4 regions of the Legionella stuttgartensis genome follow, and region 1 is predicted to be linked to each of the others. Evidence: riboswitches for the same ligand, from Rfam matches in the RefSeq annotation. Region 1 holds a riboswitch; each other region holds the start of a gene.

Region 1 (7,728 bases):
CTGTGGTAATAGCGTCTTCCATGATGCTATAAATTCCTTTTAAGACATCCACTGTCATTCCTCGTTGAAGTAAGGATAACAAAATGTTTTAAATTATCATCGTCTTTTTATCTCATATTCGTGTAAGAAATTTCTCAAACTGAAGGTAGACCCGCAAAAGATCAAAATTTGCTCGATGTATCCCATTTATATTAACTGTTAAAAAATAAAAGCCACGTTTAAACGAAAATCAGCGTGTATAAAAACCAAAGAGATCAAAAAGTAGGTCTCAAATTTTTTTCCATTTCCTTCAATTCAAATTGATCCAAAGGAAAATTAATGGTCCAGGGTTTTATTGGCAAAGGTACGTTTTCTGTACAGTAGGTTTCTAAAGTTTTAGCTGAAATATGTTGGATGTCGAATTCGGTTGCAAGTATTTGGCTCCCCTCTAAAAAGCTGGTTAACGTTTTTTGTGTGTATTCGGTTCCTTCATTTGCAGAGTATTTCAACTGTTTGGATTGCGCATCCCAAATTAATGATTTTCGACCATGTTCGGTAATGATCCCAATTACAGTTTTAGAGTCGCGAATTCCAATGGGTGTAGGGTGTCGTTGTAGCTTGAGTAAATTCATTGCTACTTGTTGCTCACTGATGGGAGCTAAGTCGGTTTGCATCAAACGAAACCATCCTTGTCTGGTTTTTTTCTCAAGAACATGAACGTTACCGATAGGATAAAACTTAATTTCATCTTCATTTTGCACAATTGACTCATTTGTTTCTGTAATGGGTATTGGAAATCGAGGAGCCGATGAACCCAACCCAGGATCGAGAAGGAACTTCTGATCTCCAATTGGAACCGTTAATACAAGATGTGTAGGAGGGAGTTTAAGAAGTTCAGGGTCGTTTGGAGTTGCTCCGAGCAGGACTCGTGCAGCACAAAATGAGACCTCATACCCCAGCTGTGATAAGGCATCACTTAATAAAGCTGCTATTTGAAAGCAATACCCCCCATGTTCTTCAGAAAGCAAATTCTTATAGCCAAAAAACGATAATGAATTCCTTTGGAGAAGATGCTGTTTAGAAATTTTCCGTAATTCAATATTTGAGTAAGGAAAAGTCTTAATATGAGCCAAATAGATAGAACTTAAAAAATTAATTTTTTCCTCGCAGCTTGCATCCGTTAGCGAATGGGGCACGATAACTTTTATTTTTTTAAGATATTCTTCTAGATTTATTTTGCTCATGATTAAAAGTTCTTGAGGTAATTTGCTTATTAATAACATTACTTAGTACTTTTTTCTTTATTCCAATAAGAATTTATTAACCGAAAGTGCTAAAAAAATAAATAAGCACTTAGGTAAAAGTTGAGCTTTTGGTGTTCAATTTAATTTTTATGCCAAAGTTTCCTTTGTTAATCAATCCTTAAGCTTATTTGTTTTACACTGGTGAAAAGTAAAGAGGAGACTACCATGTCAAACAAGAAACTAACTGAACGTTTAAATCGAGAGCTTGATGAGCTTGGAGTTCCTGCCCTAATGACAGAACGCGTACAAGTATGCTCTAAACTGTTCCAATTACCAAAATTTAAAATCGAAGCCCTATTACACGGCGTCGTTGCTTTGGATTCTAACTCCATGCAAAAAATTGCTAATGAGCTGGAGGTAAGTATGGATTGGTTGTTTGGTGAGGCTAAAAAAGAAACAGCACATTAACTATCCTTTAGAGTAGCCCGGAACTTTGCAGACCCCGGGCTATTCAATTATTAATTTAAGTCATGAACTCTACATGAATTCAATAGGATTTATTTTTCTCATAATCAGGATAATCGATGATAAAGATTCACTCCATGGTTTAATACATCAGTTGCATTAGCGACACTGGGAATAGTAGAGCTACCTGAAAAAAAGGCGAATCCTGCTTGTATTCCCCGAGCTAAATTGGCGCCTACAGCCAAATTAGTTAATGAGTTAGGTGCGATTGCTTCAAATGCATGAATTGCAACATCGGGAAGATATTCAATCGCTGCAGCCTCTGGGTTATTAATGTACTGAAACAAAACAAGTGAGGCTACCAGGGCATTGTAACCACGATATATCGTGCTCCAATTTAAAAGATTATACATTGTTACTGATTTTGAGGTGGATTGTTGTTTTTCATAAGACATCTTTAATACTCTCCTTTTATTTGGGGATTAAAATCCTGCCTACATATTATAAAGTAAGCTTCACTCCAATTAACTATTTTAAAAAAATTTTTTAAAGCCTGCAGACATTGGGGGGTAAACACCCATCTGGATGTTGTAGGATAAGGAGTAACACATTAAATTGGTTTAAATTTTTAAACTATTGGTGGAAGAGGGGCCCAGTTTTATCCCATTTAATACATTTTCAAACACATCAAAATTATTAGATTGTGGGTTGGTATTAATTATTGGAAAAAGAAGATGTTGAAAATACTCAGCTCTTTTTTCGATTTCTTCAGCATAGGTTCGGGCTACAAGTTCAGGCTCATTTTTAAACGCACCACAACCCCAAGCTCCCAGGACAGCATGAGATTGCCCAGCTAGAATTAATGTATCCAGTTGGGCTGCTATTCGCCGACGTAAATCTTCTTGATGTGTCTTTAATACGCTAGGCTCTTGCGATTGGGATTCAGCGAAATGTTCAGGAGCAGCGGATCTTAATTCATAAAAAGGAAAAATGCTGTCTGAAGGGAGGAATGAGTAACTCAATTCTGGACTTGCAGTTTGCCCAGAGCTCCCATACTCCTCCATGAGCGAAGACAGTAATATCTCCGGGCCTCTAAAACATATTCTAGGTTCTGTACTATGAAGGGTTTTATACGCCTCTCCAGAAACCATAGGGGCACGTTCTTTTAGAATATCTCGCTCTCTTTGGGTCATTTTTTTTCTGGCTTCGACTAACGCCGTGCCTTCTTCAGTATATACAAAAAGGTTGGTTTGTTTATCTAATGTGACTATTTTATCAATAAGTGAAAGTAAGCATGAGCTTCGATGCCACATATTTTCTTCTTGGGCGCTCCCACCTTCTAATACAGCACCTCCGGGATAGCGAGAGTTCGCCATATTTAATACGCTATAAATTACTGCCTGGTGTTTAGTTGCATTTAATGTGGCCGTACCCCAATCCTGATATTCGACTTGCACTCTTGGTTCAAATGAAGCGTTGATTTCTGCTTTTAATTTTTTCCAACGCTCGAAATTTCTCATTGCCGATTTTTGTAAATCTAAATATTCACTGGCAGTGGTTACCTTAATTAATGTTTTCTCGACACTATCATGACGCCAAAGAGTGCCAGATAAACTTCCAGATAGAAGGCTAGGTCTGTGTGAGGCGTGAACATCATGTATGGTAGAATATACCTCATTTGCAGGGACACGACTTTTAAAAAATCTTAACCTAGCTAACATAATTAAATCCTTAACTTATTGGGCATATATTGCTATTTACCTTTAGATTTTATGGGATTACAAGCATTACAAATTAATAAAAAAATACTCATATCGTTCATATATTTATCATAGTGTATCTAGGTTGGAATTCAAGAATGTCTTTTAAGGATTCATTATTCTTTATTGAAAGATAAGAATATTTGTTTTTTTTGAGGAACAGTTCTTTAATTAGAAAAAGCATGAAAGAGATGCCGTAAATATTTTATCTATAACTTAACTCATTAAATGAGGTATATTAAAAGTTCATAAACAAGGAGTGTTTATTATGATAAGAAATACCATAAAAAATTTGAGTGGCCTTGTCATCCTTTCATTTTCAATTCAAGCCATTGCCCATGATACGATTCGCGTGCATGTCAAAACGAATGAAAAAACAGCTGCTGCATTAGGATTTACTGTGGATGGTAAAAAAGCAGGGTCTCGAGGAAAATCTTATGAAGGAAAAGGACCTGTAAATAAAGAATATGTGTTTGGATTTAGAAAAAATTCCGCATTTGGACCCGATGTTTTATGCGGTTCCCAAGTTCTCACCAAAGACAGTATCGTCACTTTAATCACTAAAGGTGAGCGTTGCTCTATTGTAGTAAATTAAAATTTTACATGATGTGTGGCGATTGGACAATATTGATATGGAGTCTATCGGGCAGATAGCGCTGCATCATCAATCATTTGTTCATAAATTAAAACTAAAACAGAACCATGATGAACCTCCAAAACGATTTCAGGTGCTTGAGTTCGATTAAAGCATGAGGTTTGCCCTGGAAAGGAAAGAGGAGTGTCATTGAGCTCCCAATGCAGACCTAATGAAGAGAGGGTTGCTTCTGGTATTCCCATTAATGAAATTTTTGTATGTACTGGCAATGACAGATTTATTTTGGATTGTTTGTTAAGCACAAAACCCCTTATAGGTGGAGCATATAAAAGACAGTTGGTTTCCATAAAGATATTCATGTTATTGAGTATATGATCCAAATGGCCCCCATTTATCCCAACCACAATTGCTGGTAATAAATTATGGTCTTTTAAATAGCCCAAAGCTTTTTGGTAATCACTACTGTTTTGATCCGGTATATGAAGAAAAGGGTGGTTTTTCAGGAGCGCTGGTCGGACAGAATCTAAGTCCCCAGTGATTAACTGTGGATTAATTCCAAGTTCAAATAAACTGTTTGCGGCACCATCAGCTGCGATAATGGGCAAATTCATCGCAGCGAAAAAAGATGAGTCAGGTAAATTTCCATTGAGGCATAAAATAGATTGATAGCCTGTTAAATTAATTACATCGTGTATCATAATGTCTTTTTAATAAGATAAGCAGCAAACTGACAATTAAACCCACCACATTGGAGCTGATTACAAAAAAGGAATCGGTACTACTTCCATAAATAATCCAAGCCACAGAACAAATAAGGTAATTAATTAGCATGATCATGGAAAGATCCTGAGTGGATCGAGTTTTTAATGATTTGACAATTTGTGGCAATAAACCAATAAAAGAAGTAATAAAAGCGATCATACCTGAGAGCATAACAATAGACACATTTTCCTCCGCTCAGCCGAATGAGATCAGGTTCAAAGGGTTGGTTTCATCCTCTCAGCCATAACTGGCACCCCCAATGTACAAAAATTATTCTAGCATGAAAGAGCCTAATACCAAAGGTATATTTGGGAATGCTGTGTTGTTTTATGTTCAGCTCTTAGTGTGAAAAATACATATTCTTGTTGGGAAGCGGGTGCGTCTGTAGATATTCCTGATATAAGCACAGCCGCCCAAGATTGTGCTCCAGATAATGGCACCTTATTATTTATCAAGGATTGCCATGCTCATCTGAATACCCATTCTAATAATGTAGGTAATGGTGTTTAAGTAAGCTATCTTCTTGAGTGAATTGGAAGTACGTAAATCAATTTTAAGTACTTCCAATATAAAATTTTATATCACATTTGCACTCTCCTTTTTGCCCGATTTCTGCCCAGGATATTTGGAATAGCATCTGGTTTCGTATTATTGCGAACAATTTGTTTTCCTATTGATTAAAAAGCAATATTTTTTTATCTGTTCAAATGAATTTTTTCTTAGCATAATGGGAACGCGATGTCAGTTTGGTAAAAATTTTTCCTCCGAATTGACTTTTGAGTAGGTTATTAATCCTTAAAGACACGTTCCTTGAGGATGTTTTTTTCAGATAAGGAATAAAAAATGAAAAGAATTGCTTTATTAATCATGGGATTGGCTCTAACTGGTGTGGCAATTGCAGAAAGCGCCCCCAAAGAGGAGGTACGGCATATTGTGACACTCAATGGTCTCACCCAAGGAGATGGCCGGTATATTCGCACTGATATTACTGAGAATGGTCAATATAAGTATGGCTATTATTTTTGTGGAACCCGTCATAGCGTAGTATATGGTGATATGGTGTTTGCAGATGAAGTGGGAGAGTCTTATCGTGTTGAACGAACGATTAAATTTTCGATTTGTCAGGATGAAACGTTAAGCGAGTGTCAAGAATTTGCAACCGATCAGTTTACTATTTTCAAGAATAAAGATGGATATTTAGAAACGGATAGTCGTCCAGTTTTGCCTATTAGTGTGGCCTCATTAAAAGATTCGTTTAAAGCATGTCAACCTAACCCAGAAGAAGACAATCGGATGAAGAAAGTAATCCACGCAGGGAGCAATTACCTGATTCGTAAAGGTTAATCAAGATTTTCCCTCTCCCAATTTTGGGGAGAGGGTAGGCTCTGGGCACCTTCTTCCCTCAATGAGAGAAGGAAATACTCACTTAATAGTCGTCCGGAATCGCTTACTCAATAAAATCGTGATGAAAATTCCAACTTTTTCCTTAAACCTAGAGCAAAAATAAATAGATTTTACTATAATGGCCCGCTGCTTTTTTTAAAATGAATATTATGTCCCAACCACGAACTTCGATTTTGCTTATTGGCTTATTATCAGCCTTTTCGTTACTTACCTTTGATCTTTATCAACCATCGTTGCCTTATATCACCAATTTTTTTGGTACCACGCATAGCTTAAGTCAATTAACCTTAAGTATTTATCTGTTTGTTTTTGGGGTGACCCAACTCGTTTGGGGACCATTGATCGATCATTTTGGACGACGTCGTTTGTTACCTGGAAGTTTAGTTCTTGCTGTTCTTGCCAGTTTAATCTGCGCTTTTGCGCCGAATATCTATGTACTCATTTTGGGGCGTGCGTTACAGGGATTTGCTTTATGCTGTGCAAATTTAATTGCTTTTTCAATCTCTCGAGACTTTGATGATACAGTTGAGCGTGCCAAGGTTCTGTCCTATGTTTCGATGATTGTTTCACTATCGCCCATCCTTGCTCCGGTACTGGGTTCGCTGATTTTTACCTATTATAGCTGGCAGGCTAATTTTATATTGATGGCTGTGATTGGGATAACACTCTTGCTGCAATCCCGTAAAGGATTATTTGAATCACCATTTTGGACCCAGCCTCAAGAACCTTTTATTGTTAAAAAAGTAATTAAAGCCTATCAAGAGATTATTCCATCTCCGACTCTCTGGAGTGGTTCTTTTATTATGATGTTTAGTTTTGCAGCGGTAATGCTTTCAGTGATTAATTCGTCCTATATTATTATTGAGCAATTTGGTTTTTCACCTTTGGCGTACGGGATTATTTTTATTATTAATGGATTAAATATTATTGTTGGCAACTACTTAGGTATTTGGCTTCGTAAATATTTCAGCATGGCATCGACCATTTATCTTGGAAGTTGGTTTATTATTACTGGTGGTTTTGCGATGTTAGTGTGCGCAGCCTTTTATGAATTCAATCTGTATGCTCTATCTTTTGCATTAATTTGTAATTTAGGGATTAGCTTAACTGCTCCAGCTACTATGTCGATCATGCTGGCTGATTATAAAGAGAATACTGGTCTGGCACTGGCCATAATTCATACCGTTCGCATGTTTGGTTCCTCTGTTTTAACAATCATCAGCGCCTATTTGCTGATGCAAACTCTAAATGCCTTACCTTTAGGATTAATTGCTTGTGGACTTGGAGCCCTTTATAGTTCTTGGCATTTCAATCGCTTAACAGCCGTGTCTGATAACTCTGGATTGGGTGAGGCAGAAGCTGCTTAGTACATGAGCTATTTACCCAAAGTCAATAAATCACGGTAAATAGCTACCAAAACTCGTCATCAGGGATGAATGATGCTCTTCTATGTGTAATTCTTAGAATTTCAGGATGTGCATGTGATATCATTTTGTTTTCACACGTAATTATTGTACAC
Region 2 (7,728 bases), on a different contig from region 1:
ACTGTATGGTTCGCCAAAATAAATCGCCCCCCATATCACAAGGCATTTGCCGTTTTAAAGACACCGTAATCACGTTGGTTTTAGAGGCTCGGACAGCATCAGTCATCACCTCAAGTGATGGATAGCCCGCTGTACCCAAAAGCAACCGACTTGTTATGGGTTTATCTGCTAAATACCACATAGCCTATCCTCCTTGCATCGGAACAATTAAATCAATACGATCTCCTTCACACAATATAGTTTTTGAAAACATATACTTAGGAACAAACTGATTATTTATTGCGACTGCTACATGTGCGGCAATACCTACTCTCTGCTCAAGCATTTCCTGTAAGATACAGGATGAATCAAGAGTGAGTGGTTTATCATTTATATAAACGATCATGAATAAGCCTCCCAAAGCTCAGGATAACAAATGTCTTTTTGATTGCTCTTTAATCCACGTAGAATTTCCTCTACTAATGCCGGAGCGATTAAATATCCATGCCGATAAAGTCCATTCACAGCAATAAATTGCGGGGCATATCTTATGCGGGGCTGATGATGCACTAAAGTCGGGCGACAATGGGTCACAGTCTTAATTACCCGGGCTTCAGCAAAACCTCGATGCACATAGTATGCCGCAGTTAATAACTCAAGTGTTGTACGCACTGAAATGGGACTGGAATCTTCTGTCTCTAATTCGCTGGCACCGATAAGGTAATAAGAATTAGGACGTGGTGCAATATAAATATTATACCGTGGATGCAAGAGACGGATTGGTCTTTTTAATTGAACATCAGGTGCATATAGCCAAAGCAGTTCTCCACGAAGCCCACGTAAATTTGGAAAAGTACTTTTCGCCCCAAGCCCCCTGCAATCAAAAACAAAATCAAATGGATATGACCTCCCTCCCATTTCTATCTTGCCTGGACTCACACCAGAAACAAAAGTATGATCTCGCCAGATTACACCGCACTGACACATATGTTTTTTAAGTGCCAGCAACAAGGTCTGATTATCAAGTTGTGCTTCTTTAGGAAAATAATAAGCCATTTTCAACTGATGCAGTTCAGGCTCCAGTTGGCTTAGTTCATTTTGAGTGAGTAACTGATAACAAGAATCACTTAATTTATTTACAATTCTGCCACTAAATTGTTGCCATTCTGCTTTATCTTGAGGATGGTGCACCACAAGGCATCCTTTTTGGCGAAAATACACGGGGTCAGCTAATTGATTTAGAATGGACTCCCATAAGCGGTCAACCGATTCCATTCCCAAATTAAAAATCACTTGGTCCGCTTTATCCAGTTCAGACATGGGTGCCAAAAGCCCTGCTGCTGCATTACTGCAATTATTAAAAAAACTTTCCGCCTCAAATAATGTCACTTGCCAACCATCATTTTGTAAACGTAAAGCCAATAAACACCCCATAATTCCAGCACCAACAACAGCAACATTTTTCATTTAATTAGAATCACTTTTCTCAATAGACGGAAGCCTGAGTGCAGTTGCATTCAGGCAATGCTCTTAATTTCACTCACTAACACAACACGCAATAGGTTCCAGCTCAGAATGAGGCATCTTAGGAAGAAACTCATTTGTATAACAAGCATTTACTGCAAAGGACTCATCGATAATTCCCAAATGCTTGCCGAAACGCCCTACTTTACTCCAATCACGTTCCACATTTAAAAGTGTCCGCGAGAAAAAAGGTAAACTACGGATGAAAATTGTATGATACATAGGGGTTCTTAATTGAGGTTTTGCCCTACATAAAAGTTCATAGGCTTCATCTGGATTTTCGGTGGTAAAGGCAGCTCCACGTTGAGTAGCATTGAGAAATCCTTTAAGAATTTCAGGTTGTTTTAACATGCGTTCTGGCACAATAAATTGAATGGAACAAAAGCAGCAGCAACCTAAGCCAGCAAGCTGATCGATACGCAGAAATACCGTTTCGCCTCGTAAATGCTCTAATTCAACTTTTTGAAAATTAATAAAACCAATGCCTGTATCAACAATGTCACGACAAATCGCATCAGTAACATTCATGCCAATGCGAACTGTTTCATAACTGGAAGGCTCAATTCCCGCTAACGTTGCCAAATTATCGATAATGATTTTACCAAACTCCCCAATGTAACCAACTCGTTTGCCAACAATATCCTGAAAGGAATTGATGCCACTGGATTTAAGCGCAATCAGACCTGTAGGAGGCTCATCCAATAAGGTACCAATTGAGGTAACAGGATAACCTTTTGCGCGAGCCGCTAAGGTATGAATCATGGCCTTGACCCCAAAATCAACATGGCCCATACCTACAATTTCAGTCACATCGCTTGGATCGCTGGGCTCTAAAATCGCGAGTTTTATACCTTCTTGTTGATAATAGCCTAATGCATGGGCCACAAAAATGGGGGTATGATAAGGGTTCGCATACCAATTAAGTAATAGGGTAGTTCTCGTAGATAACGCGCTCATGCCATAGCTCCTTGTATTAATTAATAAAATAGGATGGCTAAAGATATCGCGTTAAGACTTAATAGAAGAAATGAATCTGCATTCTGCGAACCGTGAATAACTTATAAAGACTACCCCACCATACGGTACAGAGTACTCTAAGAGATTAACTGCTCAAAAAACGAATACAGATTTAAGGCGTTCTTACGCTGGTATGAACCAGATCAAGTTCAACGGGTATTTCTCAGACGTTTATCACGACACCCCGCGCCATCAAATTGCCCGTAATGCTAGCTGGTATGGGAAAAACTGTCAAATATTATAAGAGGCCTCTCATCCGCTCTGACGAGTCCCTTCTCCCCCAGGGGGAGAAGGGAGGAAAATTGCTCCCTCCATGCATGGAAAGAATACCGCATGCCCCTCTCCCATTTATGGGAGGGGGCTAGGATGAGGGTAAAAAAATCCTCAACTCACCCCATAATTCTGCACATAAAACACATTATGCTGAATCAAAAATCGCTGACATAGCAAAGGAGTATGGTTCAATAAATGATGCAAATAAGCGCGAGTAAATTGTTGCGAACACGTAGGGCAAACACAATTCGCATCGATCAGTTCAAATTGCATCGCTGTTTTTGCATCCATTAGATCCACAGTGCCTGTATTACTATACACTCTTCCTTGCATTGCGGCTTGGGCTGGCTCATCCGTTTCAATAAATCCTATTTCCAGATGACGCAAACGTTGGATTAACTCAGCATCAAAATACCCCACTACATAACGAGGGATATGGGACCATTGTTCTAATTGAACCCAATTAGGCTCATTTAAAATCTTAAAATAAACCCCATGTGGTTTAATAACTGCGTGCTTTTCGAAATCATCACTATGAATAAAAGGGACAATTTTCTCATCCCAATTATCCCAAATTTGCGGGAAATCGCGCATGATATTTTTGGGTAAGAGTACTACATTAGGTTTAAGATGCTGAATCAGTTCGATGAGTTCCCACGAGGTCAATTTGACTCGAGAACCATCGTACGGAGACTTAAGAACATAAACTTTTTCTTTATTAGCAATGAGTGATGAGGCATTAATTACCATCATCCCAGGACATGCCAAATAATTCGCTAAATCAGATATTTTTTGAAGTACATCCCGACCAGGCTTATACAACAAACTTTCTAATGAATAGGATGCTGCAGTAACCTTTGCCTCTTGCCAATTTGCCGTTGTAAGACACAAACCTGCTTCAGAAGTTAAAACAGGTATAAAATTTTGTATTGCAGCCAACATTCCTGATCTCCTGATTTATAGCAATAAACTGGTGTCACCATAACTAAAAAACCTGTATCCTTTTTCAATTGCTTCTTGGTAAAGCATCATTGCTTGTTTATGGCCAATAAACGCTGAAACGAGCATTAATAAAGTAGACTCAGGCAAGTGAAAATTAGTCATTAATCCATCGCAAATCTTAAACTCATATCCTGGGTAAATAAAGATATCTGTGTCTTTGCTACATGGAGTTAGTATTCCATTTTGTACAGCACTTTCAAGACTACGCAAAGCGGTTGTACCTACGGCAATTACTCGATTTCCTGCAGCTTTTGTGGCATGCACTGCCTCACATAATTCAGGGCTAATTGTAAAGCGCTCACTATGCATTTTATGATCTTTGATATTATCACAACGAACTGGTCTAAATGTCCCTGCTCCTACATGCAAAGTAAGATAGGCTACAGAAACTCCTCTTGAACGTATGCTGGATAATACAAGCTCATCAAAATGCAAACCCGCTGTGGGAGCAGCAACAGATCCTTCGTATTTTGCATAAACTGTTTGATAACGATTCTGATCCAGAGTTTCATCATTACGGGTAATGTAGGGGGGTAATGGAATATGTCCTATTCCATTCAATAAATTTAAGACATCCATATCCGCTTGACAAAGAAATAAATCATCGTGTCTATCAATCACTTCAATTTCTTTATTTTGTTCCAACTTAATCTTTGAGCCAGCTTTTAATGCTTTACTGGCCTTAATATGAGCAAGAAATGTCGACTCACCAGTAATACGTTCTACCAATAATTCTACTTTTCCCCCAGTAGTTTTATGGCCATAGAGTCTGGCTGGAATTACCTTGGAATCATTCATAACCAATAAATCGCCAGGATTTAAAAAATCAGCTATTTCACGAAACTGGTAATGACCATATTCACCCTTCTTTCGATCATAGGTTAAAAGACGTGAGTCACTGCGATTAGCCAATGGATACTGCGCAATAAGCTCTGGGGGTAAATCAAAGTAAAAATCCTGTTTATTCATAGAGCAACCTGAAAATAAATTGCCGCTATTATACACGGATTACAACCATTCATCATCCCTGATGAATAAGAGCTGAATTACATTATATTAAGGGAAATTTCGTTACTCTTTTTTTCGCATAGTCACATCCACCTCAGGCGTAGGTGCTACATCCTTTATCAAGCGTTTGGCACTATACAACCATTTGAGCCTCCTATCGGGCTCCATAATCTTCTCGGGTGTAACCTCTTCGATTAATTTATTAAGCTCTCCTTTAACTTCAGAAGATATTGAGGAGTTCTTAATAACATTTTGTACTTTTTCTATATCCTCTTTCTTGGGGGCTTTTATTGTCAAAAACTCAAAATTTTCAACCATTTGCAAATAGCTTCCTTGTGGATTAGGTTTTGGAGTAGGTGTGTGAGTACCTAATATCCGTGTTTTTTGAGCTTGTGCATCGTTTAAACATTGCCCCATAGTCTCTCTTGCTTGACGCATCTCCAATCTTTGATTGACCAATACATCCCTTAATTTCAAATGTTTCTCTTTGCGCTGAATTTGGTTATGTAAATTTTCTTGTATTTTATCCATAAAATTAAAACGAGGGGTTTGAATACGTGCTTTTGTTTGATCAAAATTAAGTTTCGCTTGTAGCCAATCTTCTTCGGTTAAATTCGCAGGATCCACATCTTGTGCGATTAAAGCATATGAACCATCACTTTTTTGAATAAGACGTTTTTCATCCTCGGGTTTGATAATAAAGCGAGCCTGAGTAAAATCAAAAACTTGTTCTAATTGATCGTTAAGAAGTATTTTCTTGTTTCTCATAACTTTTAACGCAGAAGCCAATCCTCGTTCACGCAATTGCAACCCTTCAATTTCAGTGTCGAACTGTCCGAAATAAGTTTGTCGCGATTGAAGTTCCTGTATTTGAGCTCGAGTTTGTTCTAAAGCTAAACGAAATAATTCCTCATAATTCGTCACTGTTTGGCTCAGATGAACTTGATGAAAATTGAGTTCATGCTCAAGTACTTTAATGTGTCTACTAATGCGACGCTCCTCAATTTCTTGAGGCCTGCTCTCTTCGGAGTTTGTATTTTTATATATTCTCTCTTGTTCTTTAAACGCTTCAAGATCTTTCATTAGAACGGTTATTCTTCGTTCGGCAACAGTTGAAGGCGATTCTTTAGGTTGATTCAATATAGGGAGCTTTAAATAGGTATCCAATATATCAATATGAGCATGAAGTTCTTCGTGATAAGCGTTCATCCGCTGTTCTTCTACTTCAATCGTGGCCAATTCTGCTTCGATTTCTTCTAATTGATATTCCAATTGTTCCAGTTTTTCATCTAGAGCTTGAATGGTCTCAAGGTAGTAATAAATCATAGCATCTATAATTTCAATTGGTGATCGGACAAAAGTTGTTTCTTGGCTCGTCTCAGCATACTTCTCCTTTGTAAGTAATTTTTCCATTTCCAGTCTAACGAGTCGGTCCACATTTTTGGCCATAGCTTCCCGATCAGCGATTAACCCCATCAGAAGATAAAGTAACCGTTGCTTTTTAAGCAATTCCTCAGCATTTTGTTCTCTCTTAGATTGAATCTGTGCCTCTTCTTCTATCAGTTCTCGAGCTATCATCGTTAATGTAGCCCTCCCACCGGCTGATTTAAGAAAATCAAATACCTCTGAGGAATTTTTGAGTCCGAAATGTGAAAGAAATTGAGTAGTTAAATAAGAATTTGTTTCAGCTGTATTGAGGGCTCGATTTTTTTCTATATCTGTAAACCATTGTTCCAATCGACTCGAAATAAACTTTAGTTCTGTTCCATTTAACTCTTGCCCTATTAAAATAGTATGCTCGGGAATTCTCAATATATTAGAAGCCATATTAAAACTCCAACAAAGCACTATTAATGAAATTATAGGCTACTTAAGAGGAAAATGGCTTATGAGACAGACTACACCTCTAATCTCAAACAGAGCAAGTATGACTATGGGGCGAAATTTTAATTAAGAACTGAATGAGTATCTATTTCTTTTCTGATTTTTGGGTTCTGTAACCACGAACCCAAAAACCTGTAATTTACTTTTAATTGAAAAAGTCTTTATTTTTTTATACTTAAAGTATCAAAAGATGTCTGAGAATCTAAAAGATAGCTACCAGAAACGTCTGAAGAAGCTTTAGTATATAACTCAGAATAGATTGGTTCTACATCTTTTCGAGGGGTTTTAGAATTTTGGGGAGGAAAATCACTACTCATCTCAGTATAAGAACCTCTTATATCCAAGTCCACCTCATCCTGTTCTGTACTTGAAGATTTTGAAGTACGAGCATTGACCGCTAATTTAACGCCCATCCCAGCTAAACCACCGAGCAGTAAAAATGGTGACCAAAGTACCGCCCCTATAGATTTCATAACTCCTTTAAAACTCAATCCATCTTCGTTAATAACTCGTGATTTGATCATATCAAATACATTTTTATCGCTTTTGTAGCATTCTTTAGCACTAGAATACAAAGAAACCAAACCTAATGCGCCATATAAAACAAGTGCACCAATTCCAAAAGTTGCAACATTCAAACCAATTGCACCCGCAACACCCGCTCCTGCCACTCCTGCCGTAGTTAATGACGCGGCAGTAAAGCCCATAGTAAGCTTGAATATCAAGGCCAAAACAATAATAGGAAGGATGATCAAAGAACCTACGAGTACTCCAGTACCTCCAGAATAGTAATAATTCGAGCGATAACCGGGAGTAGAGACTACTGCCAACTGAGGAGAACGAGTTGTATGAACGTGAACTCGCGGATTATAGGATGTAGTAACAACAGGTGTATATGGTTGAGTTATAACACGAGGCCCCTGATGATGGTGATTATGAGCGCCCCCAGAATGAACACCAGTAGCTCGATCATGATTATGATGGTGAGTATACGACACTTTTATTCTCCTTTTGTTTTTATTAAATTCCAAACTTGAAGCA
Region 3 (7,728 bases), on a different contig from region 1:
ACCCCTCGTTTTAATTTTATGGATAAAATACAAGAAAATTTACATAACCAAATTCAGCGCAAAGAGAAACATTTGAAATTAAGGGATGTATTGGTCAATCAAAGATTGGAGATGCGTCAAGCAAGAGAGACTATGGGGCAATGTTTAAACGATGCACAAGCTCAAAAAACACGGATATTAGGTACTCACACACCTACTCCAAAACCTAATCCACAAGGAAGCTATTTGCAAATGGTTGAAAATTTTGAGTTTTTGACAATAAAAGCCCCCAAGAAAGAGGATATAGAAAAAGTACAAAATGTTATTAAGAACTCCTCAATATCTTCTGAAGTTAAAGGAGAGCTTAATAAATTAATCGAAGAGGTTACACCCGAGAAGATTATGGAGCCCGATAGGAGGCTCAAATGGTTGTATAGTGCCAAACGCTTGATAAAGGATGTAGCACCTACGCCTGAGGTGGATGTGACTATGCGAAAAAAAGAGTAACGAAATTTCCCTTAATATAATGTAATTCAGCTCTTATTCATCAGGGATGATGAATGGTTGTAATCCGTGTATAATAGCGGCAATTTATTTTCAGGTTGCTCTATGAATAAACAGGATTTTTACTTTGATTTACCCCCAGAGCTTATTGCGCAGTATCCATTGGCTAATCGCAGTGACTCACGTCTTTTAACCTATGATCGAAAGAAGGGTGAATATGGTCATTACCAGTTTCGTGAAATAGCTGATTTTTTAAATCCTGGCGATTTATTGGTTATGAATGATTCCAAGGTAATTCCAGCCAGACTCTATGGCCATAAAACTACTGGGGGAAAAGTAGAATTATTGGTAGAACGTATTACTGGTGAGTCGACATTTCTTGCTCATATTAAGGCCAGTAAAGCATTAAAAGCTGGCTCAAAGATTAAGTTGGAACAAAATAAAGAAATTGAAGTGATTGATAGACACGATGATTTATTTCTTTGTCAAGCGGATATGGATGTCTTAAATTTATTGAATGGAATAGGACATATTCCATTACCCCCCTACATTACCCGTAATGATGAAACTCTGGATCAGAATCGTTATCAAACAGTTTATGCAAAATACGAAGGATCTGTTGCTGCTCCCACAGCGGGTTTGCATTTTGATGAGCTTGTATTATCCAGCATACGTTCAAGAGGAGTTTCTGTAGCCTATCTTACTTTGCATGTAGGAGCAGGGACATTTAGACCAGTTCGTTGTGATAATATCAAAGATCATAAAATGCATAGTGAGCGCTTTACAATTAGCCCTGAATTATGTGAGGCAGTGCATGCCACAAAAGCTGCAGGAAATCGAGTAATTGCCGTAGGTACAACCGCTTTGCGTAGTCTTGAAAGTGCTGTACAAAATGGAATACTAACTCCATGTAGCAAAGACACAGATATCTTTATTTACCCAGGATATGAGTTTAAGATTTGCGATGGATTAATGACTAATTTTCACTTGCCTGAGTCTACTTTATTAATGCTCGTTTCAGCGTTTATTGGCCATAAACAAGCAATGATGCTTTACCAAGAAGCAATTGAAAAAGGATACAGGTTTTTTAGTTATGGTGACACCAGTTTATTGCTATAAATCAGGAGATCAGGAATGTTGGCTGCAATACAAAATTTTATACCTGTTTTAACTTCTGAAGCAGGTTTGTGTCTTACAACGGCAAATTGGCAAGAGGCAAAGGTTACTGCAGCATCCTATTCATTAGAAAGTTTGTTGTATAAGCCTGGTCGGGATGTACTTCAAAAAATATCTGATTTAGCGAATTATTTGGCATGTCCTGGGATGATGGTAATTAATGCCTCATCACTCATTGCTAATAAAGAAAAAGTTTATGTTCTTAAGTCTCCGTACGATGGTTCTCGAGTCAAATTGACCTCGTGGGAACTCATCGAACTGATTCAGCATCTTAAACCTAATGTAGTACTCTTACCCAAAAATATCATGCGCGATTTCCCGCAAATTTGGGATAATTGGGATGAGAAAATTGTCCCTTTTATTCATAGTGATGATTTCGAAAAGCACGCAGTTATTAAACCACATGGGGTTTATTTTAAGATTTTAAATGAGCCTAATTGGGTTCAATTAGAACAATGGTCCCATATCCCTCGTTATGTAGTGGGGTATTTTGATGCTGAGTTAATCCAACGTTTGCGTCATCTGGAAATAGGATTTATTGAAACGGATGAGCCAGCCCAAGCCGCAATGCAAGGAAGAGTGTATAGTAATACAGGCACTGTGGATCTAATGGATGCAAAAACAGCGATGCAATTTGAACTGATCGATGCGAATTGTGTTTGCCCTACGTGTTCGCAACAATTTACTCGCGCTTATTTGCATCATTTATTGAACCATACTCCTTTGCTATGTCAGCGATTTTTGATTCAGCATAATGTGTTTTATGTGCAGAATTATGGGGTGAGTTGAGGATTTTTTTACCCTCATCCTAGCCCCCTCCCATAAATGGGAGAGGGGCATGCGGTATTCTTTCCATGCATGGAGGGAGCAATTTTCCTCCCTTCTCCCCCTGGGGGAGAAGGGACTCGTCAGAGCGGATGAGAGGCCTCTTATAATATTTGACAGTTTTTCCCATACCAGCTAGCATTACGGGCAATTTGATGGCGCGGGGTGTCGTGATAAACGTCTGAGAAATACCCGTTGAACTTGATCTGGTTCATACCAGCGTAAGAACGCCTTAAATCTGTATTCGTTTTTTGAGCAGTTAATCTCTTAGAGTACTCTGTACCGTATGGTGGGGTAGTCTTTATAAGTTATTCACGGTTCGCAGAATGCAGATTCATTTCTTCTATTAAGTCTTAACGCGATATCTTTAGCCATCCTATTTTATTAATTAATACAAGGAGCTATGGCATGAGCGCGTTATCTACGAGAACTACCCTATTACTTAATTGGTATGCGAACCCTTATCATACCCCCATTTTTGTGGCCCATGCATTAGGCTATTATCAACAAGAAGGTATAAAACTCGCGATTTTAGAGCCCAGCGATCCAAGCGATGTGACTGAAATTGTAGGTATGGGCCATGTTGATTTTGGGGTCAAGGCCATGATTCATACCTTAGCGGCTCGCGCAAAAGGTTATCCTGTTACCTCAATTGGTACCTTATTGGATGAGCCTCCTACAGGTCTGATTGCGCTTAAATCCAGTGGCATCAATTCCTTTCAGGATATTGTTGGCAAACGAGTTGGTTACATTGGGGAGTTTGGTAAAATCATTATCGATAATTTGGCAACGTTAGCGGGAATTGAGCCTTCCAGTTATGAAACAGTTCGCATTGGCATGAATGTTACTGATGCGATTTGTCGTGACATTGTTGATACAGGCATTGGTTTTATTAATTTTCAAAAAGTTGAATTAGAGCATTTACGAGGCGAAACGGTATTTCTGCGTATCGATCAGCTTGCTGGCTTAGGTTGCTGCTGCTTTTGTTCCATTCAATTTATTGTGCCAGAACGCATGTTAAAACAACCTGAAATTCTTAAAGGATTTCTCAATGCTACTCAACGTGGAGCTGCCTTTACCACCGAAAATCCAGATGAAGCCTATGAACTTTTATGTAGGGCAAAACCTCAATTAAGAACCCCTATGTATCATACAATTTTCATCCGTAGTTTACCTTTTTTCTCGCGGACACTTTTAAATGTGGAACGTGATTGGAGTAAAGTAGGGCGTTTCGGCAAGCATTTGGGAATTATCGATGAGTCCTTTGCAGTAAATGCTTGTTATACAAATGAGTTTCTTCCTAAGATGCCTCATTCTGAGCTGGAACCTATTGCGTGTTGTGTTAGTGAGTGAAATTAAGAGCATTGCCTGAATGCAACTGCACTCAGGCTTCCGTCTATTGAGAAAAGTGATTCTAATTAAATGAAAAATGTTGCTGTTGTTGGTGCTGGAATTATGGGGTGTTTATTGGCTTTACGTTTACAAAATGATGGTTGGCAAGTGACATTATTTGAGGCGGAAAGTTTTTTTAATAATTGCAGTAATGCAGCAGCAGGGCTTTTGGCACCCATGTCTGAACTGGATAAAGCGGACCAAGTGATTTTTAATTTGGGAATGGAATCGGTTGACCGCTTATGGGAGTCCATTCTAAATCAATTAGCTGACCCCGTGTATTTTCGCCAAAAAGGATGCCTTGTGGTGCACCATCCTCAAGATAAAGCAGAATGGCAACAATTTAGTGGCAGAATTGTAAATAAATTAAGTGATTCTTGTTATCAGTTACTCACTCAAAATGAACTAAGCCAACTGGAGCCTGAACTGCATCAGTTGAAAATGGCTTATTATTTTCCTAAAGAAGCACAACTTGATAATCAGACCTTGTTGCTGGCACTTAAAAAACATATGTGTCAGTGCGGTGTAATCTGGCGAGATCATACTTTTGTTTCTGGTGTGAGTCCAGGCAAGATAGAAATGGGAGGGAGGTCATATCCATTTGATTTTGTTTTTGATTGCAGGGGGCTTGGGGCGAAAAGTACTTTTCCAAATTTACGTGGGCTTCGTGGAGAACTGCTTTGGCTATATGCACCTGATGTTCAATTAAAAAGACCAATCCGTCTCTTGCATCCACGGTATAATATTTATATTGCACCACGTCCTAATTCTTATTACCTTATCGGTGCCAGCGAATTAGAGACAGAAGATTCCAGTCCCATTTCAGTGCGTACAACACTTGAGTTATTAACTGCGGCATACTATGTGCATCGAGGTTTTGCTGAAGCCCGGGTAATTAAGACTGTGACCCATTGTCGCCCGACTTTAGTGCATCATCAGCCCCGCATAAGATATGCCCCGCAATTTATTGCTGTGAATGGACTTTATCGGCATGGATATTTAATCGCTCCGGCATTAGTAGAGGAAATTCTACGTGGATTAAAGAGCAATCAAAAAGACATTTGTTATCCTGAGCTTTGGGAGGCTTATTCATGATCGTTTATATAAATGATAAACCACTCACTCTTGATTCATCCTGTATCTTACAGGAAATGCTTGAGCAGAGAGTAGGTATTGCCGCACATGTAGCAGTCGCAATAAATAATCAGTTTGTTCCTAAGTATATGTTTTCAAAAACTATATTGTGTGAAGGAGATCGTATTGATTTAATTGTTCCGATGCAAGGAGGATAGGCTATGTGGTATTTAGCAGATAAACCCATAACAAGTCGGTTGCTTTTGGGTACAGCGGGCTATCCATCACTTGAGGTGATGACTGATGCTGTCCGAGCCTCTAAAACCAACGTGATTACGGTGTCTTTAAAACGGCAAATGCCTTGTGATATGGGGGGCGATTTATTTTGGCGAACCATACAGTCTTTGGATTGCAATATACTACCTAATACTGCGGGCTGCCGTGACGCGCAAACTGCGATTACTACAGCCGAAATGGCACGCGAATTATTTCAAACCTCATGGATTAAATTGGAAGTAATAGGAGATGATTACAGTTTACAACCCGATCCTTTCGAATTGTTGCATGCGGCCACCGAATTAGTAAAACGAGGCTTTGAAGTGTTTCCTTATTGTACTGATGATTTAGTTTTATGTCAGCGTTTAGTGGATTGCGGATGTCGGATTTTGATGCCATGGGCCGCTCCTATCGGTTCTGGAAAAGGATTACTTAATCCTTTTGCTTTGGAGACGTTACGGCAACGATTACCTGATGTAACTCTGATTGTCGATGCAGGAATTGGGAAACCCTCTCATGCAGCACGTATTTTGGAATTAGGTTTTGATGCGGTCCTGTTAAATAGTGCAGTTGCTTCATCGATTCATCCAGTGACTATGGCTGAAGCTTTTTCACATGCAGTCATCGCAGGACGCCTTGCTTTTGAAGCAGGTCTTATGCCTGAACGAATTACGGCACAATCGTGTACTCCTTTAATCGACACGCCATTTTGGCATCAGGAGATTGCATTATGACTATTGTGTGGACCAACACTAATAATGAAGCAGATAGACAAACATTTCGCGGCTTGGGTCTTGAGCAAACACTGCAATTTCATAAAGAAAGTCAGCCTGCAGCGATCAAAATAGAAGATCGATTTTCTGCTGAGGACTTTCAGATTCTCAATCATTTTACGGGGCCTGTAGTTCGGGATTTTAACTTATCTTTATCCAAAAATGCTGAAGAAAACAGGAGTAATGTAAGCGCAGGATTTTCTTTTGCCGATGTTTTGGTGCTGAATACACGTGAAACTGAATTTATTTTAAATGGCCAGGTCCGAACACACCAAGCCATGCAAGAAGCGGCACATAAACTCCTAACTCTTGGTGCTAAAAGTGTATTTCTCCTAGGATCGCCTATCCAGAATTCCTCATGGCAGCATGATTATTGGACCAATGGTACTACTTGCTTTTGGCTGACTCAAAATTGTGTTTCTGATGCAAAATACCCAGAACTTCGATCAATTCTCTCCGCGGCAATTACTGGGGCACTGGCTCTTGGTCATTTAATTGAAGATGCATTAATCATTAGTAAAATGTATGTACATCAAGCAATACGTCGAGGACAAAAGAGTGTTTATTACGGTGGTTTTCCAGAGGATGAATCAGATTTACCTTATCTTGCATCTAAACCATTGTACGAAGTGCCGCAACCATTTAAGCCATGTCATCGATTAGGTCTTTATCCGGTGGTTGATCGATTTTCCTGGGTAGAAAGGCTCTTGAATCTTGGGGTAAAAACCATCCAATTACGAATTAAAGAAAAAACAAAGACGCTAGAAGAGGAGATGCGGCAAAGTATTGCTTTGGCTAAAAAGCATCAGGCTACTTTATTTATAAATGATTACTGGGAAATGGCGTTAGAGTTAAATGCAGAAGCAGTACATTTAGGTCAATCTGATTTGGATACAGCAGATCTTGATGCAATTAGAAAACAAGGGCTTTTGCTTGGAGTGAGTACTCATTGTTACTACGAAGTCGCACGAGCGCATGCACTGCGTCCTTCATATATTGCAATTGGACCTGTTTTTCCAACAACAAGCAAAGAAATGTCTTTTGCAGCTCAAGGCATTGAATGCTTACAGCGCTGGAAACGTACGTTAAATTATCCTTTAGTTGCAATAGGGGGAATTAATATTGAGCGTATGCCTAATGTAGTAGCTACAGGTGTTGAAGGTGTTGCTCTTATTTCTGCAATTACAGAAGCTGCAGATCCACAGCAATCCACGCTGAAACTTTTGAGTTTAATGGAACAATGAGAGGCTCAATATGGCTGTTTCATCCGAATTAAAGCGCTATGCACAGCAAATAAAATTAGAAGAAATAGGCCTTCATGGACAAGAAAAACTTCAAAAAGCACGTGTATTATGTGTTGGAGCGGGAGGAATTGGCGCGACGTTACTCCCCTACCTTGCAGGGGCTGGGGTAGGGACCTTAGGCATAATTGATGATGATCGTATTGAAGAAAGTAATTTACATCGTCAAATACTTTATCAGGAAAAAGACATCCACCAACTCAAAGCAACCACTGCAAAAATGAAATTGCAGGCATTGAATTCGAATATTAACATTCAGGCTTATGACGTTCGTTTAAATGATGAGAATGCTGAGGATATAATCTCACAATATGATCTTGTTGCTGACTGTTCGGATAATTTTCATACCCGTTATTTGACCCACGGTATTTGCTATCGCTTGGAAAAACCTTACGTTTATGCCAGTGCATACCAATTCCAAGGTCATT
Region 4 (7,728 bases), on a different contig from region 1:
AAAACAAAATGATATCACATGCACATCCTGAAATTCTAAGAATTACACATAGAAGAGCATCATTCATCCCTGATGACGAGTTTTGGTAGCTATTTACCGTGATTTATTGACTTTGGGTAAATAGCTCATGTACTAAGCAGCTTCTGCCTCACCCAATCCAGAGTTATCAGACACGGCTGTTAAGCGATTGAAATGCCAAGAACTATAAAGGGCTCCAAGTCCACAAGCAATTAATCCTAAAGGTAAGGCATTTAGAGTTTGCATCAGCAAATAGGCGCTGATGATTGTTAAAACAGAGGAACCAAACATGCGAACGGTATGAATTATGGCCAGTGCCAGACCAGTATTCTCTTTATAATCAGCCAGCATGATCGACATAGTAGCTGGAGCAGTTAAGCTAATCCCTAAATTACAAATTAATGCAAAAGATAGAGCATACAGATTGAATTCATAAAAGGCTGCGCACACTAACATCGCAAAACCACCAGTAATAATAAACCAACTTCCAAGATAAATGGTCGATGCCATGCTGAAATATTTACGAAGCCAAATACCTAAGTAGTTGCCAACAATAATATTTAATCCATTAATAATAAAAATAATCCCGTACGCCAAAGGTGAAAAACCAAATTGCTCAATAATAATATAGGACGAATTAATCACTGAAAGCATTACCGCTGCAAAACTAAACATCATAATAAAAGAACCACTCCAGAGAGTCGGAGATGGAATAATCTCTTGATAGGCTTTAATTACTTTTTTAACAATAAAAGGTTCTTGAGGCTGGGTCCAAAATGGTGATTCAAATAATCCTTTACGGGATTGCAGCAAGAGTGTTATCCCAATCACAGCCATCAATATAAAATTAGCCTGCCAGCTATAATAGGTAAAAATCAGCGAACCCAGTACCGGAGCAAGGATGGGCGATAGTGAAACAATCATCGAAACATAGGACAGAACCTTGGCACGCTCAACTGTATCATCAAAGTCTCGAGAGATTGAAAAAGCAATTAAATTTGCACAGCATAAAGCAAATCCCTGTAACGCACGCCCCAAAATGAGTACATAGATATTCGGCGCAAAAGCGCAGATTAAACTGGCAAGAACAGCAAGAACTAAACTTCCAGGTAACAAACGACGTCGTCCAAAATGATCGATCAATGGTCCCCAAACGAGTTGGGTCACCCCAAAAACAAACAGATAAATACTTAAGGTTAATTGACTTAAGCTATGCGTGGTACCAAAAAAATTGGTGATATAAGGCAACGATGGTTGATAAAGATCAAAGGTAAGTAACGAAAAGGCTGATAATAAGCCAATAAGCAAAATCGAAGTTCGTGGTTGGGACATAATATTCATTTTAAAAAAAGCAGCGGGCCATTATAGTAAAATCTATTTATTTTTGCTCTAGGTTTAAGGAAAAAGTTGGAATTTTCATCACGATTTTATTGAGTAAGCGATTCCGGACGACTATTAAGTGAGTATTTCCTTCTCTCATTGAGGGAAGAAGGTGCCCAGAGCCTACCCTCTCCCCAAAATTGGGAGAGGGAAAATCTTGATTAACCTTTACGAATCAGGTAATTGCTCCCTGCGTGGATTACTTTCTTCATCCGATTGTCTTCTTCTGGGTTAGGTTGACATGCTTTAAACGAATCTTTTAATGAGGCCACACTAATAGGCAAAACTGGACGACTATCCGTTTCTAAATATCCATCTTTATTCTTGAAAATAGTAAACTGATCGGTTGCAAATTCTTGACACTCGCTTAACGTTTCATCCTGACAAATCGAAAATTTAATCGTTCGTTCAACACGATAAGACTCTCCCACTTCATCTGCAAACACCATATCACCATATACTACGCTATGACGGGTTCCACAAAAATAATAGCCATACTTATATTGACCATTCTCAGTAATATCAGTGCGAATATACCGGCCATCTCCTTGGGTGAGACCATTGAGTGTCACAATATGCCGTACCTCCTCTTTGGGGGCGCTTTCTGCAATTGCCACACCAGTTAGAGCCAATCCCATGATTAATAAAGCAATTCTTTTCATTTTTTATTCCTTATCTGAAAAAAACATCCTCAAGGAACGTGTCTTTAAGGATTAATAACCTACTCAAAAGTCAATTCGGAGGAAAAATTTTTACCAAACTGACATCGCGTTCCCATTATGCTAAGAAAAAATTCATTTGAACAGATAAAAAAATATTGCTTTTTAATCAATAGGAAAACAAATTGTTCGCAATAATACGAAACCAGATGCTATTCCAAATATCCTGGGCAGAAATCGGGCAAAAAGGAGAGTGCAAATGTGATATAAAATTTTATATTGGAAGTACTTAAAATTGATTTACGTACTTCCAATTCACTCAAGAAGATAGCTTACTTAAACACCATTACCTACATTATTAGAATGGGTATTCAGATGAGCATGGCAATCCTTGATAAATAATAAGGTGCCATTATCTGGAGCACAATCTTGGGCGGCTGTGCTTATATCAGGAATATCTACAGACGCACCCGCTTCCCAACAAGAATATGTATTTTTCACACTAAGAGCTGAACATAAAACAACACAGCATTCCCAAATATACCTTTGGTATTAGGCTCTTTCATGCTAGAATAATTTTTGTACATTGGGGGTGCCAGTTATGGCTGAGAGGATGAAACCAACCCTTTGAACCTGATCTCATTCGGCTGAGCGGAGGAAAATGTGTCTATTGTTATGCTCTCAGGTATGATCGCTTTTATTACTTCTTTTATTGGTTTATTGCCACAAATTGTCAAATCATTAAAAACTCGATCCACTCAGGATCTTTCCATGATCATGCTAATTAATTACCTTATTTGTTCTGTGGCTTGGATTATTTATGGAAGTAGTACCGATTCCTTTTTTGTAATCAGCTCCAATGTGGTGGGTTTAATTGTCAGTTTGCTGCTTATCTTATTAAAAAGACATTATGATACACGATGTAATTAATTTAACAGGCTATCAATCTATTTTATGCCTCAATGGAAATTTACCTGACTCATCTTTTTTCGCTGCGATGAATTTGCCCATTATCGCAGCTGATGGTGCCGCAAACAGTTTATTTGAACTTGGAATTAATCCACAGTTAATCACTGGGGACTTAGATTCTGTCCGACCAGCGCTCCTGAAAAACCACCCTTTTCTTCATATACCGGATCAAAACAGTAGTGATTACCAAAAAGCTTTGGGCTATTTAAAAGACCATAATTTATTACCAGCAATTGTGGTTGGGATAAATGGGGGCCATTTGGATCATATACTCAATAACATGAATATCTTTATGGAAACCAACTGTCTTTTATATGCTCCACCTATAAGGGGTTTTGTGCTTAACAAACAATCCAAAATAAATCTGTCATTGCCAGTACATACAAAAATTTCATTAATGGGAATACCAGAAGCAACCCTCTCTTCATTAGGTCTGCATTGGGAGCTCAATGACACTCCTCTTTCCTTTCCAGGGCAAACCTCATGCTTTAATCGAACTCAAGCACCTGAAATCGTTTTGGAGGTTCATCATGGTTCTGTTTTAGTTTTAATTTATGAACAAATGATTGATGATGCAGCGCTATCTGCCCGATAGACTCCATATCAATATTGTCCAATCGCCACACATCATGTAAAATTTTAATTTACTACAATAGAGCAACGCTCACCTTTAGTGATTAAAGTGACGATACTGTCTTTGGTGAGAACTTGGGAACCGCATAAAACATCGGGTCCAAATGCGGAATTTTTTCTAAATCCAAACACATATTCTTTATTTACAGGTCCTTTTCCTTCATAAGATTTTCCTCGAGACCCTGCTTTTTTACCATCCACAGTAAATCCTAATGCAGCAGCTGTTTTTTCATTCGTTTTGACATGCACGCGAATCGTATCATGGGCAATGGCTTGAATTGAAAATGAAAGGATGACAAGGCCACTCAAATTTTTTATGGTATTTCTTATCATAATAAACACTCCTTGTTTATGAACTTTTAATATACCTCATTTAATGAGTTAAGTTATAGATAAAATATTTACGGCATCTCTTTCATGCTTTTTCTAATTAAAGAACTGTTCCTCAAAAAAAACAAATATTCTTATCTTTCAATAAAGAATAATGAATCCTTAAAAGACATTCTTGAATTCCAACCTAGATACACTATGATAAATATATGAACGATATGAGTATTTTTTTATTAATTTGTAATGCTTGTAATCCCATAAAATCTAAAGGTAAATAGCAATATATGCCCAATAAGTTAAGGATTTAATTATGTTAGCTAGGTTAAGATTTTTTAAAAGTCGTGTCCCTGCAAATGAGGTATATTCTACCATACATGATGTTCACGCCTCACACAGACCTAGCCTTCTATCTGGAAGTTTATCTGGCACTCTTTGGCGTCATGATAGTGTCGAGAAAACATTAATTAAGGTAACCACTGCCAGTGAATATTTAGATTTACAAAAATCGGCAATGAGAAATTTCGAGCGTTGGAAAAAATTAAAAGCAGAAATCAACGCTTCATTTGAACCAAGAGTGCAAGTCGAATATCAGGATTGGGGTACGGCCACATTAAATGCAACTAAACACCAGGCAGTAATTTATAGCGTATTAAATATGGCGAACTCTCGCTATCCCGGAGGTGCTGTATTAGAAGGTGGGAGCGCCCAAGAAGAAAATATGTGGCATCGAAGCTCATGCTTACTTTCACTTATTGATAAAATAGTCACATTAGATAAACAAACCAACCTTTTTGTATATACTGAAGAAGGCACGGCGTTAGTCGAAGCCAGAAAAAAAATGACCCAAAGAGAGCGAGATATTCTAAAAGAACGTGCCCCTATGGTTTCTGGAGAGGCGTATAAAACCCTTCATAGTACAGAACCTAGAATATGTTTTAGAGGCCCGGAGATATTACTGTCTTCGCTCATGGAGGAGTATGGGAGCTCTGGGCAAACTGCAAGTCCAGAATTGAGTTACTCATTCCTCCCTTCAGACAGCATTTTTCCTTTTTATGAATTAAGATCCGCTGCTCCTGAACATTTCGCTGAATCCCAATCGCAAGAGCCTAGCGTATTAAAGACACATCAAGAAGATTTACGTCGGCGAATAGCAGCCCAACTGGATACATTAATTCTAGCTGGGCAATCTCATGCTGTCCTGGGAGCTTGGGGTTGTGGTGCGTTTAAAAATGAGCCTGAACTTGTAGCCCGAACCTATGCTGAAGAAATCGAAAAAAGAGCTGAGTATTTTCAACATCTTCTTTTTCCAATAATTAATACCAACCCACAATCTAATAATTTTGATGTGTTTGAAAATGTATTAAATGGGATAAAACTGGGCCCCTCTTCCACCAATAGTTTAAAAATTTAAACCAATTTAATGTGTTACTCCTTATCCTACAACATCCAGATGGGTGTTTACCCCCCAATGTCTGCAGGCTTTAAAAAATTTTTTTAAAATAGTTAATTGGAGTGAAGCTTACTTTATAATATGTAGGCAGGATTTTAATCCCCAAATAAAAGGAGAGTATTAAAGATGTCTTATGAAAAACAACAATCCACCTCAAAATCAGTAACAATGTATAATCTTTTAAATTGGAGCACGATATATCGTGGTTACAATGCCCTGGTAGCCTCACTTGTTTTGTTTCAGTACATTAATAACCCAGAGGCTGCAGCGATTGAATATCTTCCCGATGTTGCAATTCATGCATTTGAAGCAATCGCACCTAACTCATTAACTAATTTGGCTGTAGGCGCCAATTTAGCTCGGGGAATACAAGCAGGATTCGCCTTTTTTTCAGGTAGCTCTACTATTCCCAGTGTCGCTAATGCAACTGATGTATTAAACCATGGAGTGAATCTTTATCATCGATTATCCTGATTATGAGAAAAATAAATCCTATTGAATTCATGTAGAGTTCATGACTTAAATTAATAATTGAATAGCCCGGGGTCTGCAAAGTTCCGGGCTACTCTAAAGGATAGTTAATGTGCTGTTTCTTTTTTAGCCTCACCAAACAACCAATCCATACTTACCTCCAGCTCATTAGCAATTTTTTGCATGGAGTTAGAATCCAAAGCAACGACGCCGTGTAATAGGGCTTCGATTTTAAATTTTGGTAATTGGAACAGTTTAGAGCATACTTGTACGCGTTCTGTCATTAGGGCAGGAACTCCAAGCTCATCAAGCTCTCGATTTAAACGTTCAGTTAGTTTCTTGTTTGACATGGTAGTCTCCTCTTTACTTTTCACCAGTGTAAAACAAATAAGCTTAAGGATTGATTAACAAAGGAAACTTTGGCATAAAAATTAAATTGAACACCAAAAGCTCAACTTTTACCTAAGTGCTTATTTATTTTTTTAGCACTTTCGGTTAATAAATTCTTATTGGAATAAAGAAAAAAGTACTAAGTAATGTTATTAATAAGCAAATTACCTCAAGAACTTTTAATCATGAGCAAAATAAATCTAGAAGAATATCTTAAAAAAATAAAAGTTATCGTGCCCCATTCGCTAACGGATGCAAGCTGCGAGGAAAAAATTAATTTTTTAAGTTCTATCTATTTGGCTCATATTAAGACTTTTCCTTACTCAAATATTGAATTACGGAAAATTTCTAAACAGCATCTTCTCCAAAGGAATTCATTATCGTTTTTTGGCTATAAGAATTTGCTTTCTGAAGAACATGGGGGGTATTGCTTTCAAATAGCAGCTTTATTAAGTGATGCCTTATCACAGCTGGGGTATGAGGTCTCATTTTGTGCTGCACGAGTCCTGCTCGGAGCAACTCCAAACGACCCTGAACTTCTTAAACTCCCTCCTACACATCTTGTATTAACGGTTCCAATTGGAGATCAGAAGTTCCTTCTCGATCCTGGGTTGGGTTCATCGGCTCCTCGATTTCCAATACCCATTACAGAAACAAATGAGTCAATTGTGCAAAATGAAGATGAAATTAAGTTTTATCCTATCGGTAACGTTCATGTTCTTGAGAAAAAAACCAGACAAGGATGGTTTCGTTTGATGCAAACCGACTTAGCTCCCATCAGTGAGCAACAAGTAGCAATGAATTTACTCAAGCTACAACGACACCCTACACCCATTGGAATTCGCGACTCTAAAACTGTAATTGGGATCATTACCGAACATGGTCGAAAATCATTAATTTGGGATGCGCAATCCAAACAGTTGAAATACTCTGCAAATGAAGGAACCGAATACACACAAAAAACGTTAACCAGCTTTTTAGAGGGGAGCCAAATACTTGCAACCGAATTCGACATCCAACATATTTCAGCTAAAACTTTAGAAACCTACTGTACAGAAAACGTACCTTTGCCAATAAAACCCTGGACCATTAATTTTCCTTTGGATCAATTTGAATTGAAGGAAATGGAAAAAAATTTGAGACCTACTTTTTGATCTCTTTGGTTTTTATACACGCTGATTTTCGTTTAAACGTGGCTTTTATTTTTTAACAGTTAATATAAATGGGATACATCGAGCAAATTTTGATCTTTTGCGGGTCTACCTTCAGTTTGAGAAATTTCTTACACGAATATGAGATAAAAAGACGATGATAATTTAAAACATTTTGTTATCCTTACTTCAACGAGGAATGACAGTGGATGTCTTAAAAGGAATTTATAGCATCATGGAAGACGCTATTACCACAGGGATGTGGTTACTCTCCTCG

What was found. A riboswitch is a leader RNA that binds a small molecule or an ion and turns the genes downstream of it on or off. The one in region 1 is predicted to bind thiamine pyrophosphate.
Positions count from the first base shown of each region.
Region 2: linked by a shared signal. The riboswitch ahead of ACWTEW_RS05060 (ABC transporter substrate-binding protein) and the one ahead of ACWTEW_RS32710 (SemiSWEET family sugar transporter) in region 1 are both predicted to bind thiamine pyrophosphate.
Region 3: linked by a shared signal. The riboswitch ahead of ACWTEW_RS22135 (ABC transporter substrate-binding protein) and the one ahead of ACWTEW_RS32710 (SemiSWEET family sugar transporter) in region 1 are both predicted to bind thiamine pyrophosphate.
Region 4: linked by a shared signal. The riboswitch ahead of ACWTEW_RS13420 (SemiSWEET family sugar transporter) and the one ahead of ACWTEW_RS32710 (SemiSWEET family sugar transporter) in region 1 are both predicted to bind thiamine pyrophosphate.

Region 1 covers NZ_CDRUHA020000104.1:80,762-88,489, reverse strand. The annotation lists gene ACWTEW_RS32740 (arylamine N-acetyltransferase family protein) at 255-1,223, opposite strand; gene ACWTEW_RS32735 (hypothetical protein) at 1,449-1,691, shown strand; gene ACWTEW_RS32730 (hypothetical protein) at 1,796-2,143, opposite strand; gene ACWTEW_RS32725 (poly(ADP-ribose) glycohydrolase domain-containing protein) at 2,309-3,409, opposite strand; gene ACWTEW_RS32720 (hypothetical protein) at 3,717-4,043, shown strand; gene ACWTEW_RS32715 (thiamine diphosphokinase) at 4,088-4,741, opposite strand; gene ACWTEW_RS32710 (SemiSWEET family sugar transporter) at 4,722-4,988, opposite strand; TPP riboswitch at 4,975-5,073, opposite strand; gene ACWTEW_RS32705 (hypothetical protein) at 5,151-5,315, shown strand; gene ACWTEW_RS32700 (hypothetical protein) at 5,649-6,149, shown strand; gene ACWTEW_RS32695 (multidrug effflux MFS transporter) at 6,359-7,576, shown strand.
Region 2 covers NZ_CDRUHA020000011.1:634,808-642,535, reverse strand. The annotation lists gene ACWTEW_RS05075 (thiazole synthase) at 1-181, opposite strand, end outside; gene thiS (sulfur carrier protein ThiS) at 185-385, opposite strand; gene ACWTEW_RS05065 (FAD-dependent oxidoreductase) at 382-1,446, opposite strand; gene ACWTEW_RS05060 (ABC transporter substrate-binding protein) at 1,516-2,460, opposite strand; TPP riboswitch at 2,624-2,717, opposite strand; gene ACWTEW_RS05055 (queuine tRNA-ribosyltransferase) at 2,905-3,735, opposite strand; gene queA (tRNA preQ1(34) S-adenosylmethionine ribosyltransferase-isomerase QueA) at 3,751-4,764, opposite strand; gene ACWTEW_RS05045 (hypothetical protein) at 4,867-6,630, opposite strand; gene ACWTEW_RS05040 (hypothetical protein) at 6,849-7,685, opposite strand.
Region 3 covers NZ_CDRUHA020000060.1:637,184-644,911, forward strand. The annotation lists gene ACWTEW_RS22120 (hypothetical protein) at 1-486, shown strand, start outside; gene queA (tRNA preQ1(34) S-adenosylmethionine ribosyltransferase-isomerase QueA) at 589-1,602, shown strand; gene ACWTEW_RS22130 (queuine tRNA-ribosyltransferase) at 1,618-2,448, shown strand; TPP riboswitch at 2,636-2,729, shown strand; gene ACWTEW_RS22135 (ABC transporter substrate-binding protein) at 2,893-3,837, shown strand; gene ACWTEW_RS22140 (FAD-dependent oxidoreductase) at 3,907-4,971, shown strand; gene thiS (sulfur carrier protein ThiS) at 4,968-5,168, shown strand; gene ACWTEW_RS22150 (thiazole synthase) at 5,172-5,960, shown strand; gene thiE (thiamine phosphate synthase) at 5,957-7,243, shown strand; gene ACWTEW_RS22160 (ThiF family adenylyltransferase) at 7,254-7,728, shown strand, end outside.
Region 4 covers NZ_CDRUHA020000055.1:80,782-88,509, forward strand. The annotation lists gene ACWTEW_RS13405 (multidrug effflux MFS transporter) at 133-1,350, opposite strand; gene ACWTEW_RS13410 (hypothetical protein) at 1,560-2,060, opposite strand; gene ACWTEW_RS13415 (hypothetical protein) at 2,394-2,558, opposite strand; TPP riboswitch at 2,636-2,734, shown strand; gene ACWTEW_RS13420 (SemiSWEET family sugar transporter) at 2,721-2,987, shown strand; gene ACWTEW_RS13425 (thiamine diphosphokinase) at 2,968-3,621, shown strand; gene ACWTEW_RS13430 (hypothetical protein) at 3,666-3,992, opposite strand; gene ACWTEW_RS13435 (poly(ADP-ribose) glycohydrolase domain-containing protein) at 4,300-5,400, shown strand; gene ACWTEW_RS13440 (hypothetical protein) at 5,566-5,913, shown strand; gene ACWTEW_RS13445 (hypothetical protein) at 6,018-6,260, opposite strand; gene ACWTEW_RS13450 (arylamine N-acetyltransferase family protein) at 6,486-7,454, shown strand.